DNA from 3 places in the Streptomyces sp. NBC_00878 genome. Region 1 is predicted to be linked to each of the others. Evidence: riboswitches for the same ligand, from Rfam matches in the RefSeq annotation. Region 1 holds a riboswitch; each other region holds the start of a gene.

Region 1 (7,466 bases):
ATCCGGCGACCAGCGGCGTGAGGACAACGGGGGCGAAGAACACCACGCGAAGCACGTAGCGGCTTTTGACCATGGTGTTCACGCCCAGGGCGAGGAGAAGCCCCAACACGTTCTGAAAGACCGTCACCAAGGCGGCGAGTACCACCGTGTTGAGCAGTGCGGCCCTGGCTCCGCGATCGGCCAGCACATCCGAGAAGTTGTCGAGGCCGACCCAGTGCCAGTCGGGCGTGATGCCGTTCCAGTCGGTGAAGGCGTATACGCCGCCGCGCAGGCTGGGCCACACGATGACGAACGCGTAGACGGCTACGGCGGGAAGCAGGAACCAGAACGGGGTGTGAATGCCCGAGCGGCGCTTCTGTCGCCTTGGCGTGACCGGCTGCCCGGCATCGGCGTCGCGGGGCGCGGGAGGGCGTGGAACGGCTGTGGCCCTGGGGGTTGTGGTCACGTCGGCTCAACTCCCGGGCGCCCACAGGTGGACAACGATGTCAGCTTCCATCCGGGCCCCCGAAGGCGTCCGGCGCCACAGGAGATCCACACATCGCCACCTCGTTCACGTACGAAAACTTCATTCATGGATACGGCTGCACCGCACGGTAGAAACGTTTCAATCCCGCGTCAAGGGTTCCCGCAGGAACAGAGGGTGCAGCTCGTGCGCAGGTCCGGGCCGCAGCCCTCGGACCCGCCGCCCCGGGTCTGTTGACTCCCGTGGATCACTGGAGCACGCTCCCTACGTTACGTACGTCCTGTACATTTTCTACAGGACCTCTCCCGGAGGAGCGTGTGTCATGGCCCGACCGTCCGCCCGCTATGTCCTGCCCGAGTTCACCGAACGCAACAGTTCGGGGAGCCGGACCATGGACCCGTACTCCAAGCTCCTGGAAGAGCGGATCGTGTTTCTCGGGACGCCAATCGACGACGTCTCGGCGAACGACGTGATGGCGCAGTTCATGCACCTCGAGTACCAGGCGCCCGACAGGGACATTTCGCTCTACATCAATTCTCCCGGCGGCTCCTTCAGCGCGATGACGGCCGTCTACGACACGATGCGGTTCGTCAGCTGCGAGGTGGAGACCATCTGCCTGGGGCAGGCCGGGTCCGCCGCGGCGGTGCTGCTCGCGGCCGGCACACCGGGCAAGCGGTACTCGCTGCCGGGCGCCCGCGTGCTCATCCACCAGCCCTCGTTCTCCGAGCCCGTCCAGGGGCAGGCCTCCGACCTGGTCATTCAGGCCGACGAACTGATGCGTACCCGCGAGCAGTTGGAGGAGATGCTCGCCCGGCACACCGGCCAAAGCCGGGAGCGGATCGGTGCCGACATCGAGCGGGACAAGATCCTGGACGCGCCGGCGGCGTTGGAGTACGGACTGATCGACCGGATCGTCCCGAGCCGGAAGTCCACCCAGCGCGCACCCGGCGCGAGGTGAGCGGCGGATGCTTCCACCCGAGTTGCCGCCGCTGCCGGCCCTGACCCGTGCCGAGGCCGAACTGATCGACCGTTACCTGGAGGTGGTCGACCTGCTCGGCCGGATCAACCCGGCCCACTCCGGGGACACTTACCGCGGGCTGCGGGCCGCCCAGGCCCTGGTCGGCAGGGCCACCGCACTGCGTGACGCGCTGGCCCTGATGCACCAACGCGGCGAGCACGAGGTGCACGCACCGACCCTGGCGCGGGCGCTGCGCGTCCTCGACGGTGAGCGCCGAGCAGGCCGGATCGCACTACCGCCGCGCTCCGACACCTGACGTACCCCCACCGCCCGGCGTCGCGCAGGTATCTGACGAGGCGTCCGGGCCAGGGTTCAAACGAGCCGAACGGTGTACCACCGAACGGCGTAGTCAGGGCTGCTTTTGCGGACCCGTGGGAGCTGCGCAACCCACGTAGCTCCAGTGCGGTATGAACCGTCCCGGTGCTGGTACGAGGGTCCTCGACCCCCTCGGCGCCCTCGTACAGAAAGGGCTGTCCACCCGAACGGGTGAGTGGTGAGTAAGCCCACAAATCGCCGATTCCGCTCGGCTTTTGGGACATCCGTGCGTCAAGATCCCTTCCGACGACAAGACCCCGCCACAAGCGGCGGGGCGGTCCGGGCGGACGCCGAGTCCTGCCGCCGCTCGGATGAACCGGTCGACAGAAGTGGATCGGCAGGAGTGGAGGACCCAAGCACGACGGGTCGCCGGAACGGTCACGCCATGACCGGGCCGAGCAGCCCTTGGGGTGAAGCCGCGTCAGCGGCCGGGCAACTTCGCCAGCCCGAATCCGACAGGTCATCCTTCACAGGCGGCTGACGAAGGGTTGCGCATGACTGCGCTCAATCGTGTCCCGTCGCTGTTCAGCAGGGCCGGTACCGCATCGGCTCTCACCATCGCCGCCGTCGGCGGCGGCATCGTGGCCCCCGGCTTCACGTCCGGCGCGGAAGCGGCCACACCCGCGACGAAGGCACTCCAGGTGGCGGCCTCCAAGAAGGGCTCCGCTTACAAGTTCGGAGCCGCGGGGCCCAAGCGCTTCGACTGCTCGGGCCTCACGCTCTACTCGTTCAAGAAGGCGGGCAAGTCCCTGCCGCGTACGGCAGCTGCCCAGTACAACAGGACGAAGCACATCTCCGCTTCCACCCGTAAGCAGGGAGACCTGGTCTTCTTCCACTCGGGCCGGAACGTCTACCACGTCGGCATCTACGCCGGGAAGGGACGGATCTGGCACTCCCCGAAGACCGGGGACGTGGTGAAGCTGCAGAAGATCTGGACGAAGAGCGTCTGGTACGGCCGGGTCAGGTGACCTGCCCGGGATGCGGCCGCGGTGATCGCCGCGGCCGCATACCGGGGCCGCCCGGAATGTGATATTCGCGGCGGAGTGGTTACTCCTTCACATATGGGCGACCTTCATCACCAAGAGGAGCGCGACGAGACACGGCTCGAACGCGCCGACCGCAACTTCAACGAACTGCTCCAGGAACTGCGGGTCACGCAGACCGGCGTGCAGATCCTCTTCGCCTTCCTGCTGACCCTCGCGTTCACCGCGCGCTTTCCCTCCCTGGATTCGTTCCAGCGCGCCACGTACGTCGTCACGCTGCTGCTGTCGGTAGTGACCGCGGCGCTCTTCACGGCCCCCGCCGCGCTGCATCGCCGGCTGTTCCGGCAGGGCGCCAAGCCCCAGGTCGTGAAGGCCTCCTCGCTGCTGGCCCAGGCCGGGCTCGGCGCGCTCTCGCTCGGCCTCTCCGGTTCGGTCCTGCTCGTCGTGGACGTGGCGACGAACCGGGCGGGCGGCATCGCGGCCGGCGCCGCCACCCTGGTCGTATGCGCCGGGCTGTGGGCCCTCCTGCCCTACCTGGTCAAACGCTCCGTCGGCGACTAGGACGGGTCTACCAGGACGGGCCGACCGGGAAGGTCCACCAGGGCAGGTCCGGGCTGACCGGCTCAGGCCAGCAGCGGTTCGAGGACGAGTCCGACGCCGAGCAGGGTGAGCACGGTGCCGGTGCCGGCCACGATGGCCCGGGCCGTACGCGGTCTGCGCAGCCACCGGCCGAGCCGGTCCACGAGCAGCGCGACCACCGGGAACCAGAGCAGGGCGAGCGCGACCACGATCAGCGCGAGCCACAGCGTCCGGGGCATCGCCGGACTCCCGTCGGGCACGAACTGCGGCAGCAGGCTCATGAAGGTGATCGGCACCTTCGGGTTGAGGACGTTGGTGACGAAGCCCTGGCGCAGCGCCCGGCTCCCCGACATCACCGGCCCGTCGTCGTCCACGGTTGTACGCCGCTCGCGAAGCGACCGCAGGGTGCGTACGCCGAGATGGAGGACGTACGCCCCGCCGAGCAGCTGGAGCGCGCGGAAGAGCGCGGGCACGGCTGCCAGGACCGCGGCGACCCCTGCGACGGCGAGGGTGGTGTGGAGGAGCAGCGCCGCGGTGATCCCGAGCGCGCACGCGACACCGGCCCGGCGGGAGACCAGGGCGTTGCGTACGACGACGGTGAAGTCGGCACCCGGCATGGCGACCATGCCCGCGGCGACTCCGCTGAAGGCGATGAGCTGTGCGTCCATGGGCACCAGCGTGCGCCCTCGGAGCCTTCAGAAGGTATGTCGAATATCCTGGGTCTGCCTTAAGCATCTCTTTACCCCGGGAGCTTCGCTTGTACGACCCGACACGGCTCGCGGCGCTCGTGGCGGTCGCGGAGGCGGGTTCGATCACCCGGGCCGCCGAGCGTCTCGGGTACACGCCGCCCGCGCTCTCGCAACAGCTCGCCAAGCTGGAGAGGGAGGCCGGCACGGCACTGCTCGTACGCCATCACCGCGGGACCCGGCTGACGGGTGCGGGTGAGTTGCTCGTGGCGCGGGCGCGCCGGGTGCTGGACGAGCTGGAGCGGGCGCGGCTCGAACTGGCGCGTCTGGCGGGCCTGTCCGGCGGGACGCTGCGGGTCGGCACCTTCCAGACGGCCGGGATCCATCTGCTGCCTCCGGTGCTCAGCGCGTTCCGCCGGGCGCATCCCGACGTGGAGCTGACCGTCGCGGACTACGAACCCCCGGCCGGTATCGCCGCGGTGGCCGCGGGCGAGGTCGATCTGGCGCTGACGCATGCCTACGAGCCTTCGGCACCGGTGTCGCTGCCCGCGAGTGTGTCCGCGGAGCCGGTGCTGGTCGAGGAGCTGGTGCTCGTGACCGCGCCCGGGCACGTCCTCACGAGCGGTTCGTCACGGCTGCCGCTGACGGAGCTGGCCGGGCAGCCGCTCATCAGCATGGCGCCGGACCATCCGGCCCGGCAGGGCCTGGAGGCCGTACTCACCCGGACCGGGGCCGTTCCGTCGCTCCTCGTCACGACACCCGGCTATGCCCTGGTGTGTGCGCTGGCGAGTGCGGGCCTCGGAGTCGCGGTGGTGCCGGAGATGGTGGCCAGGACGGCGGCCACCCCGGTGGGAATGCGACTGTTGGAACCCGGAGACCTGCGGCGCACGATCCTGGTCGTCCACCGCACCGACGAGGCGGCTCCGGCGGTAGACGCCTTCCGGGCTCTGCTGCGGGGCGCCTTCGGACGTGCCTCGCAGTACAACTGACGGGCGCTGAAGGACGGCTGACAGACGGGGCACGGCTTTCAGTCGGCTCTCACGGGCTGTACCGGTGCCGTCCAGGGCAGCATGATCGAAACCGTCTTGCCGCCCTCTCTGGTGGGCCGGACCGTCAGCTTGCCGCCGCACTCGGCAGTCAGCCAGCGGACGATCACCATGCCGCGCCCGTTGTCCTGTTGGACGGCCGCGGGCAAACGTTTCGGGAAGCGGGGGTGGCTGTCGGTCACGCCGATGCGCAGGCGTTCGTCGCGGTCGAGTTCGATGTCCACCGTGAAGGTGGGCGACTGTCCGAACGTGTGCTGTACGGCGTTGGTGGCGAGCTCCGAGACGATGAGCCGGACCGTGTCGGCGGCCTCCGTGTCGGACGGTAGTCCCCATTCGGCCAGCACGTTCATGACGTATGTGCGGGCGGCGTAGACCGAGGCGGGATCGCTCGGCAGAGTGACGGATGCTTCCTGGTGGTCTGCCATGGCGAGGTCGTCCCTTTCCCACGGGACCGGAGTCCGACACGAAGCGGATGACGTCGAGTACGGTCCCGGACTGGTGCTTGCGCCAGAGTGCCACTACCTCGCCGTTCGCGGTGGCGATCCACCGAGATATGCATATATCTGTCGCTCGAAGCGGTGAACTCTGCGACGACCGACCGTATTTGGGCGGGCGGCCGGTTCGTCCTCTACGGTCGGCTTGACGCCGGACGATATAGCGCTGGCGCGACGGTCGGAAGGAGACGGCCAATGCAGTACGGTCCCGCTGTGCGTCGCCGGAAACTCGGCGCCGAACTGCGCGCCCTGCGGGCCCGTGCGGGCCTCAAGAGCGGCGAGGCGGCCCGGCTCGTCGGCTGGCACCAGTCGAAGGTGAGCCGGATCGAGACCGGCCGCAGCGGAGTCAAACCGGCGGACGTGGAGCGCCTCCTCGACGCGTACGGCGTACAGGACGCGGAGCTGCGCGAGTTGCTCGTGGTGCTGGCGGGTTCCGACGACCGCGGCCGGCACCACTGGTGGCATGCCTACCGGGGTCTTCTGCCGTCCACGTACAGCGACTTCATCAGCCTGGAGTCGCAGGCCAGCGTGATGCGCACGCTGGAGAACTCCGTCGTGCCGGGGCTCCTGCAGACGCCGGAGTACGCCCGCGAGGTGACCCGGGCGGCCGTGGACGGGGCGCCGGACGGCAAGGTGGACGCGCTGGTGGAGGTGCGCCTCGCCCGCCAGGACGTGCTGCGGTCGAATCGGCCATTACGGCTGAGTGCGGTTCTGGACGAGGCGGTGTTACGTCGGACGGTCGGTGGACCGGGCGTCATGACACGGCAGTTGGACCGGCTCCGGGAGGCCGCACACCTCCCCCACGTGCGGATTCAGGTGCTGCCGTTCGGAGTTGGGGCCCACGTCGGCGTGACCGGACCTTTCGTTATCTTCTCATTTCCGAACACATCTGATCTGGATGTGGTTGTTCTCGACCACTTGACGAGTAGCCTCTACCTCGAACGGAAAGAAGACCTCCAGGCCTACAGCGAGGCCTTCGAATCCCTTCAAGTCCACGCCCTTTCGCCCGAGGAAACGTTGGATTTCATCGCCGGTGTAGCTCACGGCGCATAAGGAGGCACCATGCCCACCCCCCTGCCTCGGTCCCTACCTTCGAGCACCCGTCTGCACGGTGTGCGGTGGCAGCGCAGCAGCCGCAGCACGGGAATGAACAACTGCGTCGAGACGGCCCGTCCAGGCTCCGGTCCATGGACCGGACTGCTCGCGGTGCGCGACTCGAAGAACACGTCGGGTCCCGCCCTGCTCTTCGCCCCCGCAGCCTGGGAGGGCTTTATCGCCGCGCTTCGATGATCACGCGTACGGCACGGTCGAGCTGCCCGTCGGTGAGGTCCGCGCGGGCGGTGAGCCGCAGCCGTGAGATGCCGTCCGGCACCGACGGGGGACGGAAGCAGCCGACGGCGAGACCCGCCTCGCGGCAGTCCGCGGCCCAGCGCACGGCCTGCTCCGGGGAGGGTGCGCGCACGGACACGACGGCGGCGTCCGGCCGGACGGCTTCGAGACCCTCGGCCGTCAGCCGTTCGTGCAGGGTGGTCGCCACCGCACGCGCGCGTGCGGCCCGTCCCGGTTCCCCGCGCAGCAGACGCAGGGCCGCGAGGGCCGCACCCGCCGCCGCGGGAGCCAGACCCGTGTCGAAGATGAAGGTACGGGCCGCGTTGACCAGATGGTCGATGACGTGGGCCGGTCCGAGGACCGCGCCGCCCTGGCTGCCCAGCGACTTCGACAGCGTGACGGTCGTGACCACGTCCGGCGCGCCCGCGAGGCCCACCGCGTGCGGCGCGCCCCGGCCGCCGTCGCCGAGTACGCCGAGACCGTGCGCGTCGTCCACGAGCAGGGCGGCGCCGGCCTCCCGGCAGGCGGCGGCGAGTCCGGCAAGCGGGGCCGC
Region 2 (7,466 bases), 6.9 Mb from region 1:
TATCACCACACACCGATCGGGTCGATGACGGACCTGGACGCGGCCACCCTGGAGGACGCGCGCGCGTTCTTCCGCACCTACTACGCGCCCAACAACGCCGTTCTGTCGATCGTCGGAGACATCGACCCGGAGCAGACGCTCGCCTGGGTCGAGAAGTATTTCGGCTCCATCGCGGGCCACGACGGCAAGCCCGCCCCGCGCGACGGTTCCCTGCCCGAGACCATCGGCGGGCAACTGCGCGAGGTCGTCGAGGAGGAGGTCCCGGCCCGCGCGTTGATGGCCGCCTACCGGCTGCCGGAGGACGGCACGCGCGCGTGCGACGCGGCGGACCTTGCCCTGACCGTGCTCGGCGGCGGCGAGTCGTCCCGGCTCTACAACCGGCTCGTACGCCGCGACCGCACCGCCGTGGCCGCCGGGTTCGGCCTGCTGCGCCTCGCGGGAGCACCCTCCCTGGGGTGGCTCGACGTGAAGACGTCCGGCGACGTCGAGGTCCCGGTGATCGAGACCGCCGTCGACGAGGAGCTCGCCCGGTTCGCCGAGGAGGGCCCCACGGCCGAGGAGATGGAGCGCGCCCAGGCCCAGTTGGAGCGCGAGTGGCTGGACCGTCTCGGCACGGTCGCGGGCCGCGCCGACGAACTGTGCCGGTACGCGGTGCTGTTCGGCGACCCGCAGCTCGCCCTGACGGCCGTCCAGCGCGTCCTCGACGTCACGGCCGAGGAGGTCCAGGAGGTCGCCAAGGCCCGCCTGCGCCCCGACAACCGCGCGGTGCTGGTCTACGAACCGACCGTCGCCGAAGAGGCCCAGGACACCGACGCCGCTGACGACACCGACGAGGAGGCGGCCAAGTGACCGAGCTCGCCACGATGGACTTCCACCCGCAGCCCCAGGCCGGCGAGGCCCGGCCCTGGGCCTTCCCGGCACCCGGGCGCGGCGCGCTCGACAACGGCCTGACCCTGCTGCGCTGCCACCGCCCCGGCCAGCAGGTCGTCGCCGTCGAAATCCTCCTGGCAGCACCGCTGGAGGCCGAGCCGCAGGGCCTGGACGGCATCGCCACGATCATGGCGCGTGCCTTCTCCGAAGGCACCGACAAGCACTCCGCCGAGGAGTTCGCCGCCGAGCTGGAGCGCTGCGGCGCCACCCTCGACGCGCACGCCGACCACCCCGGCGTACGGCTCAGCCTCGAAGTCCCCGTCTCACGGCTCCCCAAGGCGCTCGGCCTGCTCGCCGACGCCCTCAGGGCACCCGCCTTCGAGGACAGCGAGGTCGAGCGGCTGGTGCGCAACCGGCTCGACGAGATCCCGCACGAGACCGCCAACCCGGGGCGCCGCGCCGCCAAGGAGCTCTCCCGGCAGCTGTTCCCGGCGACCTCGCGCATGTCGCGCCCGCGCCAGGGCACCGAAGAGACGGTCGCCAAGATCGACTCGGGGGCCGTACGCGCCTTCTACGAAAGGCACGTACGCCCCGCCACGGCGACCGCCGTCGTCGTCGGCGACCTCACCGGTGTCGACCTCGACGCGCTGCTCGGGGACACGCTCGGCACCTGGACCGGTTCGCCGGCCGTGGCCCGGCCCATTCCGCCGGTGACCGCCGACGACACGGGCCGCGTGGTCATCGTCGACCGTCCCGGAGCCGTCCAGACGCAGCTGCTCATCGGCCGCGTCGGCGCCGACCGGCACGACCGTGTGTGGCCCGCCCAGGTGCTCGGCACGTACTGCCTCGGCGGCACCCTCACCTCCCGCCTGGACCGCGTCCTGCGCGAGGAAAAGGGATACACCTACGGTGTGCGGGCGTTCGGTCAGGTCCTGCGCTCCGCGCCGGACGGGACGGGCGCCGCGATGCTCGCCATCAGCGGCTCCGTGGACACCCCGAACACCGGCCCGGCGCTCGACGACCTCTGGAAGGTGCTGCGCACCCTCGCGGCCGAGGGCCTCACCGACGCCGAGCGGGACGTCGCCGTGCAGAACCTCGTGGGTGTGGCGCCCCTGAAGTACGAGACGGCGGGCGTCGTCGCGGGCACCCTCGCCGACCAGGTCGAGCAGCACCTGCCGGACGACTACCAGGCGACGCTGTACCAGCAGCTCGCCGCGACCGGCACCGTGGAGGCCACCGCGGCGGCCGTGAGCGCCTTCCCGGTGGACCGGCTGGTGACCGTCCTCGTCGGGGACGCCGCGCAGATCGAGGAGCCGGTCAGGGCCCTCGGAATCGGTGAAGTCAGCGTGGTGACAGCGGAGTAGGACAGCGACCGTCCGTGGAGAACCCAGGAGACCGGAGAGTCTCCTGGGTTCTCTCTTTCGCCCGGACCTCGGCCCCGACTTGCCCGGACTTCGACCTCGACCCGCAAGTTGTCCGTATTGATAGGGAGGTTGCCTGTCTGCCCTGTGGCGTGCGCTACAAAAGTCTTGATCCGTTTGTTGATTGAAAGACACCCCGCTTAGCGTCGGTCCGGCTGTTCGTCAGGCAGTGCGCCGCGTCCGCGGCACCGGACAGTCATCGCCGAGTCCCCGTACGGCGCGAGCCAGGGGAGCCGGGGACCCATACGTAGTCCCTGGGGTGAATCGGACGCCCTTCCCGAAGGGGGTCCGTAGGAGACCTTCCTGCTCCGAACCCGTCAGCTAACCCGGTAGGCGAGAAGGAAGGAAAGGACCAGCCACTTCATGGCGTTCACCCGCGCCACCGGGAAGCACCGTCGTCCCAGCCGCATGAAGCACAACACCAACAGGACCGTTGGCGTCGCCGCACTCGCCACCACCGGTGTCGTCGGCACCCTGGCTGCTCCCTCGTTCGCCGCCGAGAGCCCGGCCGAGCAGACCCTCACCCAGGCGATCACCATCGGCGACTCGCTCGCCGATGAGATCGACGCGCAGGCTGCCGCCCAGCAGCAGGCCGCCGACGAGGCCGCGGCCCGCGAGAAGGCCGAGGCCGCCGCGAAGGAGCGCGCCAAGGAGGCGGCGGAGAAGCTCAAGAAGGAGCGCGAGGCCAAGGCCCGCGCCGCCCGCGAGGCCGAGCGCAAGCGCCTGCTGAACACCTACACCTCGCCCATCGCCGGTTCGTACGTCTCCACCGGCTACCAGGCGGGTGGCGCGGTCTGGTCCTCCGGCAGCCACACCGGTATCGACTTCCACGCCGCGAGCGGTACCACCGTGCACGCGGTGGGCTCCGGCACCGTCGTGGAGGCCGGCTGGGGCGGCTCGTACGGCAACCAGGTCGTCATCAAGATGAACGACGGTACCTACACCCAGTACGGGCACATGTCGTCCCTCGGTGTCTCGGTCGGCCAGACGGTCACCCCGGGCCAGCAGATAGGCCTCTCCGGGGCGACCGGCAACGTCACCGGGGCGCACCTGCACTTCGAGGCGCGGACGACCGCGGAGTACGGCTCGGACATCGACCCCCTCGGGTACCTCCGCCAGCATGGCGTGAACGTCTGACGACGCGCGGCATACCTCCCGAAGGCCCCGGCTCACCTAGCCGGGGCCTTCGGGCATCCAGACCGCGTCCTGACGGCATCCCGTCGCGGCCCGACCGCTTCTCGCCACTTTCCGAACTCTCCGCCCGACTCGCCACCGGACGACTGCCTGTTCAGAAGCGAAGTGTGTCCAAAAAATATCCATGGATTCCGGCCTCCCATCGGAATTTCCCGTTCTCTGCAATAGAGTCACCGAACAGGCGTCAATCGACCGCGTTTCGCGGGGGTTAAGGCGGAGGTCCGGTCATGCGTATTCCCGCGCACTCGGTATGCACGGCGATCCGTGACGACATCGTCGCGGGTGTCTACGAGCGCGGCGGCCGGCTCACCGAAGAACTGCTCGCGCGCCGGTACGGCGTCTCGCGGGTCCCCGTGCGTGAGGCGCTGCGCACCCTGGAGGCGGAAGGCTTCGTCGTCACGCGTCGGCACGCGGGCGCGTGCGTCGCGGAGCCCACCGAACAGGAGGCCTCCGACCTCCTGGAGATGCGCATGCTGCTGGAGCCGCTGGGTGCCGCGCGCGCCGCCCAGCGCCGCACCGAGGCGCACCTCAAGGTGCTGCGCGGCCTGGTCAGGCTGGGGCAGGAGAGGGCCAGGAGAGGCAACAGCGAGGATCTGCGCTCGCTCGGTGCCTGGTTCCACGAGACGCTCGCCCAGGCCTCCGGAAGCCCCGCGCTGACCTCCACGCTCGCCCAGCTGCGGCACAAGATCGCCTGGATGTACTCGGTCGAGGCGCCGGCCCACCCCGCCGAGTCCTGGGGCGAGCACGGCGCCATCGTGGACGCCGTCGCGCGCGGCGACAGCGACCGGGCCAGGTCGATCACGGCGCTGCACACCGAGCGGGCGACGGCCGCTCATCGGCTGCGCTTTCCCGGCGGCGGTGACCGCGTGGAGCGTGTGAGGACTTCGCAACATCCTGTAAACACGGCAGGCCTGCGGCATTAACAGTGGCGCCGTATACAAAGAGATGTAATTCGCGGGAGATTATTTCCGCTGCCCATAATCAGGAATAGCAAAGGGCCCGCCTCATTTGTGAGGCGGGCCCTTCGTTGTGTGAGTGGGACGGGTCTTGAAACGAAGAACACCGTCACGTCAATTGTGGAACCCCGCTTGGTCACCAGGTCCGCGAAAGTGCCGCCGGCTCGGGCGCGGAGGGCCACACTCAGACGGTCTCGGGGAGCTCCTCAAGACCCTCGGCGACCAGCTTCGCCAGGCGGTCGAGCGCGGTGTCCGCCCCCTCGGCGTCGGAGGCGAGGACGATCTCCTCGCCGCCCTGCGCGCCCAGGCCGAGAACCGCGAGCATGGAGGCGGCGTTGACGGGGTTGCCGTCGGCCTTGGCGATCGTCACGGGGACGCCGGAGGCCGTGGCGGCCCGGACGAAGATGGAGGCGGGACGGGCGTGAAGGCCCTCGGCCCAGCCGACGTTGACGCGGCGCTCAGCCATGTGATGCTGCCCTTCAGATGTCTCACGGTTGTCTAGACCATTGTTCCATATGGTGCGAAGCGCGCCCCGAGCGGGTGCGGGACCGGGGCCCGAGGCGGCTTCAGCCCCCAAGACTGCCTCGCGCCCTTGCCGGACGCGAGCCCGTCGTCGTCGGGACCTGAACCCCCGGGACGAGGACCCGCCGTTGTCGGACCCGAGCCGTACTCTGGGGCCCATGCAGACCTCGCCGGACCGGCACGAGTACCCAGCTCACTGGGAGGCCGATGTCGTGCTGCGCGACGGTGGGACCGCGCGCATCCGGCCCATCACGGCCGACGACGCCGACCGCCTGGTCAGCTTCTACGAGCAGGTGTCCGACGAGTCGAAGTACTACCGCTTCTTCGCGCCGTACCCGCGCCTGTCCGCCAAGGACGTCCATCGCTTCACCCACCACGACTTTGTGGACCGGGTGGGACTCGCGGCCACGGTGGGCGGCGAGTTCATCGCCACCGTACGCTACGACCGCATCAACGCCGACGGTCTCCCCTCGTCGTCCCCCGCGGACGAGGCCGAGGTCGCCTTCCTCGTGCAGGACGCCCACCAGGGCCGGGGCGTGGCGTCGGCCCTGCTGGAGCACATCGCGGCCGTCGCCCGCGAGCGCGACATCCGCCGCTTCGCCGCCGAGGTGCTGCCCGCGAACACCAAGATGATCAAGGTGTTCACGGACGCCGGGTACCAGCAGAAGCGCCACTTCGAAGACGGCGTCGTACGCCTGGAGTTCGACCTCGAACCCACCGACCGCTCGCTCGCCGTGCAGCGCGCGCGGGAGCAGCGGGCGGAGGCGCGCTCAGTGGCCCGGCTCCTCGCTCCCCGTTCGGTCGCCGTCATCGGCGCGGGCCGCGCACCCGGGGGAGTGGGCCGCAGCGTCCTGGAGAACCTCCGCGACGCGGGATTCACCGGGCGCCTGTACGCGGTGAACGGGGCACTTCAGGAGAAGGAGCTCGACGGAGTTCCGGCGTACCGCTCCGTCCGCGACATCCCCGAGCCCGTCGACCTCGCCGTCGTCGCGGTCCAGGCCGACCGCGTCCCCGAAGTCGTGGCCGAGTGCGGCGAACACCAGGTGCAGGGGCTCGTCGTGGTCGCCGCGGGATACGCAGAGAGCGGCCCCGAGGGCAGGGAGCGCCAGCGCGAGCTCGTGCGCCAGGCGCGCACGTACGGGATGCGCATCATCGGACCGAACGCCTTCGGAGTCATCAATACCTCCCCGGAGGTGCGGCTCAACGCCTCGCTCGCCCCCGAGATGCCGCGCGCCGGTCGGATCGGCCTGTTCGCCCAGTCCGGTGCCATCGGTATCGCCCTGCTCTCCCGGCTGGAGCGGCGCGGCGGCGGGGTCACGGGCGTGACCGGCGTTTCGACGTTCGTCTCTTCGGGCAACCGCGCGGATGTGTCCGGCAACGACGTCCTTCAGTACTGGTACGACGACCCCGACACCGATGTCGCCCTCATGTACCTCGAATCCATCGGGAACCCGAGGAAGTTCACCCGCCTCGCGCGGCGCACGGCGGCGGCCAAGCCCCTGGTCGTCGTCCAGGGCGCACGGCACGGCGGGGCCGCGCCCCAGGGACATGCCGTACGGGCCACCCGCCTGCCGCACACGACGGTGTCGGCGCTGCTCCGGCAGGCCGGGGTCATCCGGGTGGACACGATCACGGAGCTGGTCGACGCGGGACTGCTGCTCGCCCGCCAGCCGCTGCCTGCCGGGCCCCGGGTGGCGATCCTCGGGAACTCCGAGTCGCTCGGGCTGCTGACGTACGACGCGTGCCTCTCCGAGGGGCTGCGGCCGTTGCCCCTGGTGGACCTGACCACGGCCGCCTCGGCCGGGGACTTCCGCGCCGCGCTGGCGCACGCGCTGGCCGACGACGCCTGTGACGCCGTCGTGGTCACCGTGATTCCGGCGGTGGGGGAGACGCCGGCGGCCGAAGCGGCCCTGGCGGAGGCGCTGCGCTCGGCCTCCGCCGCGGCTCCGGCCAAGCCGGTCCTCGTGGTCCACGTCGAGCTGGGCGGGATCGCTCAGGCGCTGTCCGCGGCGGCCGGCACCGCGCCCCGGGCCGCTCGTCCCGCCCCCGCCTTCTCGGGCAGCACCCACCCCATCCGCCCGGCGGACCGCCCGCCGACAGCGGCGGAAGCACCCGAGCCCGAGGCCGACTCCCGTCTCATCCCCGCCTACCCCGCCACCGAGCGAGCCGTCCGCGCCCTCGCCGAAGCCGTGCGGTACGGCCAGTGGCGCCGCGAGGCCGCCGACCCCGGACGCGTGCCCGAGTACGAGGACATCGACGAGAAGGGAGCGGCCGAGCAGATCGACGCCCTGCTGGGGAACGGGGCCATGGGCGGCCTCACCCTCGGCCCCGACGACACCCGCACCCTCCTCGGGCGGTACGGCATCGACGTACGCCGCGCCCTGCCCGCGCCCACGCCCGACGAGGCCGTCGCCGCGGCGCAGCGCCTCGGCTACCCCGTGGCCCTCAAGACCACCGCCCCGCACCTGCGCCACCGCGCCGACCTGGGCGGCGTACGGCTGGA
Region 3 (7,466 bases), 5.3 Mb from region 1:
CGACGCCTCGGCGGAACATGAGACTCCGTCAACTCTGTGATCTTCACGTTATCTGCGCTGCATCGACTTGTGACAAGAGTTCGACTGCCTATACGTTCACCCATCAATGCGGCCGGTCCCACCTGCCGCAGCAGTCACAAGCGCGCGGCCCCTCGCTGTGCGCGCGCTGTGCGCAGTCCTCTGCTGTCACGCGAAAGGCAACCGCATGCTCTCCGGGAACGGTCGTCACCGTCGCCCCCGTCAGGCTCCGGCTCTCCTCGTCGCGGCGGGCGTGACCGGATCGGCCATCGCGATCCCCCTGCTCGGCGCGACCGGCGCGAGCGCCGCCAGCGGTACGACCTGGGACGCGATCGCGGAGTGCGAGAGCGGCGGCTCGTGGAGCGCGAACTCCGGCAACGGCTACTACGGCGGCCTCCAGATGACCCAGGTGACGTGGGAGAAGCACGGCGGCCTCGACTACGCGCCGAGTGCCGACCAGGCCAGCCGCTCGCAGCAGATAGCCGTCGCCGAGAAGGTTCTCGCGGCCCAGGGCACGAGCGCCTGGGCGACCTGCGGCCTCGTCGCCGGTCTGACGCAGAACTCCGGCTCGGCCGACGTCGACACGGGTGCCACGGACGACTCCCCGACCCCGTCGAGCGGCTTGGGCATGGATGACGGCAACAACGGGACGAAGTCAGACACATCAGGTTCATCTGGTTCATCCGGGTCATCTGAGGCGCCCAAGGGGTCCGTGTCACCCAAGTCGTCCACGTCGCCCAGTACGACGAAAAGTGACGACTCGGACAAGTCGTCCCGCAGTGGCGATACTTCGGCCGACGCGAGCGAAAGCGCCGCGACGGACGGTTCCGGCTCCGGCCGCCACCGTGGCGACAGCGCCGACGAGGAGGCCCCCGACTCCGACGCGGGCGACTCTTCCGGTCGGCATGCCTCGCCCAGCGACAGCGAGTCGCGCGTCGCCGCCGAAGGCTCGTACACCGTGCGCTCCGGAGACAGTCTCTGGGGGATCGCCGACTCCCTCGGTATCGAGGGCGGATGGCGGGCGCTCTACGCCGAGAACAAGGAAGCCGTCGGCGACGACCCGGACTTCATCCTTCCCGGTCAGAGCCTCGACATCGACGCTGTGCCGGTAGCGGCCAAGTAGTGATCCGGGCGGCGGTCGGGGCCACGGCCCGGGCTGCCATCCGGGTCGCGGCCCGGACCGCGATCCAAGTGTGATCAAGGCGTCGAATCGGGCGAAAAACAGCGGCAGTTCGCGATGAATGTCCGGTTTCGTGAAAGTGAGAGATGGATCTCAACGACCGTGATCGTCTTTGAAATTCGGCGGATCGCGTGTCTACGGTCGTGACCGCTCGCCACTGGTGAGCCCCGACGGTCGCAACGCCGAATCCTGCCAACGGCCGTCCGGGAACAGTCGTCGCGTCAAGCGCCGTAGGCAGGAGCGGGGGACCCAAGGTAAGTGCCGGACCCGGTCGTTGAGGCCAGGTACGGCTTGGGGTTAAGCCGCGTGACAGCAGTGTCGCGCGGCCGGGCAACTCACTCGGCCCGAACCCGACAGCTCACCTCGCAGGCGTCGGTGAGGGGATCACTTCATGCTGTTTTCCGGCAAGGGCAAGCACCGCCGCCCGACCATTGCCAATCGGACTACCCGTTTCGCCGCGCTCGCCGGTGTCACCACCACCGCCGCCGTCGCCGTCCCGCTGATGGGCGCCACGGGAGCCTCCGCCGCCACCGCCTCCGAGTGGGACGCCGTCGCCCAGTGCGAGTCCGGCGGCGACTGGTCCATCAACACCGGCAACGGTTACTACGGCGGCCTGCAGTTCTCGGCCTCCACCTGGGCCGCGTACGGCGGCACGGCGTACGCCTCCTCCGCCGACCAGGCCTCCAAGTCCCAGCAGATAGCCGTCGCCGAGAAGGTCCTCGCGGGCCAGGGCAAGGGCGCCTGGCCGAGCTGTGGCGTGGGCCTGTCCGGCGCCTCGACCGGCGGTGCCCCGGCTCCCTCGGGCTCGGGCGACTCCGGCCAGAGCACCTCGCAGTCGCAGCCGAGCACCAAGTCCTCCGAGGAGCGCGCCTCGCGTTCCCAGGAGCGCCCGGCCGCGAAGCAGACCGTCAAGACCCCGACCGGCAAGAAGGTCAAGAAGGGCGACGGCGAGTACAAGGTCGTCAAGGGAGACACCCTCAGCGAGATCGCCGAGAAGAAGAACGTCAAGGGCGGCTGGCAGAAGCTGTACAAGCTGAACGACGACATCGTCGACGACGCCGACTTCATCTTCCCGGGCCAGCAGCTGCACCTCAGCTGACACCGCTGCCCTTCGGGCAGCCGCGCTCCGGCCGAGGCCTTGGCCGCTCAGCCTCGGCCGGATCTACGGTCGCTGGATCTCCGAACTCCGAACCCCCAACCTCCGGGTTCATATTCGGATTGCGGCTGAACCACAGCGCTCTCACATCCGTGTCCCCCATAGTGGAGGCCTCGTGAGGGCCGCCCCCGTCCCCCACGGGCTCCCCGCTCCGGTGCGTGTTCCCCCGTACGCACCGGGGCGGGGCTTTTTTCGTTCCCGCTCCCTTCCCGCTCCCTCTTCCCGCCCTCGCCTCCCGCCCTCTCTTCTCGTTCTCTTCCCTCTCGTCTCTCGTTCGCCTCTCGCCTCCTCGGTTTGTTCCGTTCGGAAACAATTTACTCTCGGTTCTGTCCAGGAGGCGGTCGAGGGCTGGCCGAACCCCGGCAGCCGGTTAGGCTCATGCCGCGGGGCCACCACAGGTCCGCACCCAACCGGGCCTTCGGCCCGGAACAGCTTGCGTCACATCCCAGAAGGAGATGCTCGTGCCGTCCATCGACGTCGTCGTAGCCCGGGAAATCCTGGACTCCCGAGGCAACCCCACGGTCGAGGTCGAGGTCGGCCTCGACGACGGCAGCACGGGTCGTGCCGCCGTTCCGTCCGGCGCCTCCACCGGTGCCTTCGAAGCTGTTGAGCTCCGCGACGGAGACCCCAACCGCTACCTCGGCAAGGGCGTCGAGAAGGCCGTCCTCGCCGTCATCGAGCAGCTCGGCCCGGAGCTCGTCGGCTACGACGCCACCGAGCAGCGCCTCATCGACCAGGCGATGATCGACCTGGACGCCACCGACAACAAGGCCTCGCTCGGCGCCAATGCCATCCTCGGCGTCTCCCTCGCCGTCGCCCACGCCGCGTCCGAGGCCTCCGACCTTCCCCTCTTCCGCTACCTGGGCGGACCGAACGCGCACCTGCTGCCGGTCCCGATGATGAACATCCTGAACGGCGGGTCGCACGCCGACTCCAACGTCGACATCCAGGAGTTCATGATCGCCCCGATCGGCGCGGAGTCCTTCTCCGAGGCCGTGCGCTGGGGCGCCGAGGTCTACCACACCCTCAAGAAGGTCCTGAAGAGCCGCAGCCTGTCCACCGGCCTCGGCGACGAGGGCGGCTTCGCCCCGAACCTCGGCTCCAACCGCGAGGCGCTGGACCTGATCCTCGAAGCGATCAAGGAGGCCGGTTACGTTCCCGGCCAGCAGGTCGCCCTCGCGCTCGACGTCGCCGCCTCCGAGTTCTACAAGGACGGCAAGTACCTCTTCGAGGGCAAGGAGCGCTCCGCCGCCGAGATGACGGAGTACTACGAGGAGCTCGTCGCGGACTACCCGCTCGTCTCCATCGAGGACCCGCTGTTCGAGGACGACTGGGCCGGCTGGAACGTCATCACGGAGCGGCTGGGCGACAAGGTCCAGATCGTCGGCGACGACCTCTTCGTCACCAACCCGGAGCGCCTGGCCCGTGGCATCGAGGAGGGCTCGGCGAACGCCCTGCTCGTCAAGGTCAACCAGATCGGCTCCCTGACGGAGACCCTGGACGCCGTCGAGATGGCCCAGCGCAACGGCTTCAAGTGCATGATGTCCCACCGCTCCGGCGAGACCGAGGACGTCACGATCGCCGACCTCGCCGTCGCGGTGAACTGCGGCCAGATCAAGACCGGCGCCCCGGCCCGCTCGGACCGCGTCGCCAAGTACAACCAGCTGCTGCGCATCGAGGAGATCCTCGACGACGCGGCGGTGTACGCGGGCCGTAGCGCGTTCCCGCGCTTCAAGGGCTGAGCCCTCGGGCTCCGTCTTCGTAGGAAGCGTCGTACGTACGTCCCCGTACTCGGTCCCGTACCGTGTGCGGGGACGTACGTACGTGATGGCGCGCCGGACATGACGGGCCCGACGCACGCGTCGGACTCGACGGACGCGTCGGACTTGATGGGCGGGCGCGATGGACTCGACGGGCTTGTACCGGGGAGGCGGGACAGATGGCCGTGAAGGACCGCGACCGGTTCTCCACCTCGACCAGGCTGCGGCTGCTCGGTGAGCAGACCGCCGCCCGTGTCTACCGCTCGCAGACCAAGCGCCAGGCCCGCCGCTCGCGCCTGACCGGCCGGGCGGCACTGCTCGCCCTGGTCCTGTGCTCGCTCGTGGTGGCCCTCGCCTATCCGATAAGGCAGTACGTCTCCCAGCGCGCCGAGGTCGCCGACCTTCAGCGGCAGCGGGAGCAGGCCCGCCAGCGGGTCGAGCAGTTGCGCGACCTCAAGGCGCGCTGGCAGGACGACGCGTACGCCGAGCAGCGCATCCGGGAGCGGCTGCACTATGTGATGCCGGGCGAGACCGGCTACATCGTGATCGGCCCCGACGCGGCGAAGAAGACGCGTACGGATCAGACGGCGGCCGACCGGGCCTGGTACGTCAACGTCTGGGACGGCGTCGACAAGGCAGACGCCGCCGAGGGCTGACGCACACGCGATCAACGCCTGATCAACCACTGATCGACCAGCGATCCACGACTGATCCACGACTGATCCGCCACTGATCCGCCACTGATCCACAAGTGAACTGACTAGAGAGACTTACGCACAGGCATGGAAACGCCCCCGCCGCCCACCCCGCGCACCGAGCCGACCGACGAGGACGTCGAGGCCTTCAAGCAGCAGCTCGGGCGGCCGCCGCGCGGGTTGCGCGCGATCGCGCACCGCTGTCCGTGCGGGCAGCCGGACGTCGTCGAGACGGCTCCGCGGCTGCCGGACGGGACCCCTTTCCCGACGACGTACTACTTGACGTGTCCGCGTGCGGCTTCCGCCATCGGCACGCTGGAGGCGAACGGCGTCATGAAGGAGATGACGGACCGGCTCGCCAGGGATCCGAAGCTGGCGGACGCGTACCGTGCGGCGCACGAGGACTACATCGCCCGGCGCGACTCCATCGAGGTCCTCGAAGGCTTCCCGAGCGCGGGCGGTATGCCGGACCGGGTGAAGTGTCTGCACGTGCTGGTCGCACACTCCCTGGCCGCGGGTCCGGGGGTGAACCCCCTGGGCGACGAGGCGATCGAGATGCTGCCGGAGTGGTGGCGCAAGGGGGCGTGCGTGGTGTCGGCCGAGGGGTGAATTTCGCCCCCGCCGCCCCTACCCATTCCCGTCCCTGCCTCGGAGGCGCTGCCCCCGAACCCCCGCTCCTCAAACGCCGGAGGGGCTGACTGGTAGCCCGTCCGGCGTTTGAGGACGAGCGCGTTCAGCGCGATACGGGGGTCTGGGGGCGGAGCCCCCAGAAAGGGACGATGGGGGTCCCCCCGCTCGAGCGAAGTCGAGAGTGGGGGAGGGTAGGGGCGGCGGGGGCGAGAAAACGCCCCAGATGCCCCCCGCAACGATCGCCAACGAGGAGATCACCACTCATGACTCGCGTCGCCGCCATCGACTGCGGTACCAACTCGATCCGCCTGCTCGTCGCGGACGTGGATCCGAAGACGGGCGAACTCGTCGACCTGGACCGCCGGATGACGATCGTCCGCCTGGGCCAGGGCGTCGACCGCACAGGCCGCCTCGCCCCGGACGCCCTGGAGCGGACCTTCGCGGCCTGCCGCGAGTACGCGACGATCGTCAAGGAACACGGCGCGGAACGACTGCGCTTCGTGGCGACCTCCGCCTCCCGCGACGCCGAGAACCGCGACGAGTTCGTACGCGGCGTCCTCGACATCCTGGGCGTCGAGCCCGAGGTCATCTCGGGCGACCAGGAGGCGGAGTTCTCGTTCACGGGAGCCACCAGGGAACTGAAGGGCCGCGACGAGCTCGCAAAGCCCTACCTCGTGGTGGACATCGGCGGCGGCTCCACGGAGTGCGTCGTCGGCGACGACCACGTCCGCGCCGCCCGCTCGGTCGACATCGGCTGCGTACGGATGACGGAACGGCACCTCGTGCACGACGGCGTGGTCAGCGACCCACCGACCCCGGAGCAGATCGAGGCGATCCGCGCCGACATCGAGGCGGCCCTCGACCTCGCCGAGGAGACCGTGCCGCTGCGCGAGGCCCGTACGCTCGTCGGGCTCGCCGGATCCGTCACGACCATCTCGGCGATCGCCCAGGACCTTCCGGAGTACGACTCCGAGGCCATCCACCACTCCCGGGTCTCCTACGACCGCGTCCGTGAGATCACCGAGCAGCTGCTCTCCTCCACCCACGCCCAACGCGCCGCGATCCCCTCCATGCACCCGGGCCGCGTCGACGTCATCGGCGCGGGCGCCCTCGTACTGCTCGCTGTCATGGAGCGGATCGGCGCGGACGAGGTGGTCGTCAGCGAACACGACATCCTGGACGGCATCGCCTTCAAGGTGGCGGAAGAGGCCGAGGCAGGTAAGCAAGGAGACGGGAACTGACTGACCTGCGGCGACGCAGAGCGGCCTCCGGTCATGAGCAGCGTGCGGAGGAGGCCGAGAGACGCGCGCTCTCGGCCTCCTCCGCTCCTCCCGCTCCTGCGCTCAGCCGCGACCGCGGCTGTAGGCCCAGGCGGTCTTGACGAGGGTGTCCTCGAAGCCGGTGAACGGTTCCTGCCGGGTGTACGAGTCGGTGGTGAAGTCGACGTCGACGTCGTCCGCCGTACCGCCGACCCTGTCCGCTCCGACGCCGAGCATCTGGGCGATGTTGCCGCCCTGATCCATCAGGTTCGCGGTGTCGTTGAACTGGTCGGTGTGCCAGCTGCCCGAGTAGTGCCCCACCTCGTGCGTGACGATGTTCCCGACGCCCCGGCCGATGAAGCCGATCTTGTCGCTCTGCGGTCCCAGATAGGAGTTGAGCGAGTTCGGGTTGGGCGCGGCCGCGCTGAGCAGGTCGAGCAGGACGAGTGCGGTGTCCTCGTGGCCGTAGTTGCCGGGGTCGATCGAGGAGGCGATGCCGATGGTCGGGATGCCGGACTCGGCGATGCTGCCGCCGACGACGACACGGCTGACATTGGGCCGCCCGAACGGGTCCGCGTGGTCACGGCTGTTCAGGATCCTGACGGCGAAGCGCGGGTTGGTGCCTTTCGCGGCCAGGTCGGCGGCGATGTTCTCCTTGACCGAGGCCACGACGGCGTCGATGACCTTGTCCTCGTCATCGGCGGTGAGCCCCCAGCCCGGCAGGAAGGCCGACATCGGTGACAGATCGCGTTGCGCGCCGGCGCCGCC

The links. A riboswitch is a leader RNA that binds a small molecule or an ion and turns the genes downstream of it on or off. The one in region 1 is predicted to bind cyclic di-AMP.
Region 2: linked by a shared signal. The riboswitch ahead of OHA11_RS11110 (M23 family metallopeptidase) and the one ahead of OHA11_RS41590 (C40 family peptidase) in region 1 are both predicted to bind cyclic di-AMP.
Region 3: linked by a shared signal. The riboswitch ahead of OHA11_RS17660 (transglycosylase family protein) and the one ahead of OHA11_RS41590 (C40 family peptidase) in region 1 are both predicted to bind cyclic di-AMP.

What each region holds. Positions count from the first base shown of each region.
Region 1 is NZ_JAPEOK010000001.1:9,559,511-9,566,976, reverse strand. Features, by position in the region: gene OHA11_RS41605 (carbohydrate ABC transporter permease) at 1-445, opposite strand, end outside; gene OHA11_RS41600 (ATP-dependent Clp protease proteolytic subunit) at 786-1,421, shown strand; gene OHA11_RS41595 (hypothetical protein) at 1,429-1,737, shown strand; cyclic di-AMP (ydaO/yuaA leader) riboswitch at 2,075-2,287, shown strand; gene OHA11_RS41590 (C40 family peptidase) at 2,291-2,764, shown strand; gene OHA11_RS41585 (DUF6328 family protein) at 2,858-3,340, shown strand; gene OHA11_RS41580 (LysE family translocator) at 3,403-4,026, opposite strand; gene OHA11_RS41575 (LysR family transcriptional regulator) at 4,116-5,033, shown strand; gene OHA11_RS41570 (ATP-binding protein) at 5,072-5,515, opposite strand; gene OHA11_RS41565 (helix-turn-helix transcriptional regulator) at 5,780-6,637, shown strand; gene OHA11_RS41560 (DUF397 domain-containing protein) at 6,647-6,874, shown strand; gene OHA11_RS41555 (8-amino-7-oxononanoate synthase) at 6,855-7,466, opposite strand, start outside.
Region 2 is NZ_JAPEOK010000001.1:2,701,381-2,708,846, reverse strand. Features, by position in the region: gene OHA11_RS11120 (pitrilysin family protein) at 1-849, shown strand, start outside; gene OHA11_RS11115 (pitrilysin family protein) at 846-2,234, shown strand; cyclic di-AMP (ydaO/yuaA leader) riboswitch at 2,482-2,642, shown strand; gene OHA11_RS11110 (M23 family metallopeptidase) at 2,655-3,428, shown strand; gene OHA11_RS11105 (GntR family transcriptional regulator) at 3,713-4,408, shown strand; gene OHA11_RS11100 (HPr family phosphocarrier protein) at 4,626-4,907, opposite strand; gene OHA11_RS11095 (bifunctional GNAT family N-acetyltransferase/acetate--CoA ligase family protein) at 5,122-7,466, shown strand, end outside.
Region 3 is NZ_JAPEOK010000001.1:4,235,871-4,243,336, reverse strand. Features, by position in the region: gene OHA11_RS17665 (transglycosylase family protein) at 206-1,141, shown strand; cyclic di-AMP (ydaO/yuaA leader) riboswitch at 1,415-1,585, shown strand; gene OHA11_RS17660 (transglycosylase family protein) at 1,590-2,297, shown strand; gene eno (phosphopyruvate hydratase) at 2,816-4,096, shown strand; gene OHA11_RS17650 (septum formation initiator family protein) at 4,294-4,770, shown strand; gene OHA11_RS17645 (DUF501 domain-containing protein) at 4,897-5,418, shown strand; gene OHA11_RS17640 (Ppx/GppA phosphatase family protein) at 5,703-6,680, shown strand; gene OHA11_RS17635 (hypothetical protein) at 6,783-7,466, opposite strand, start outside.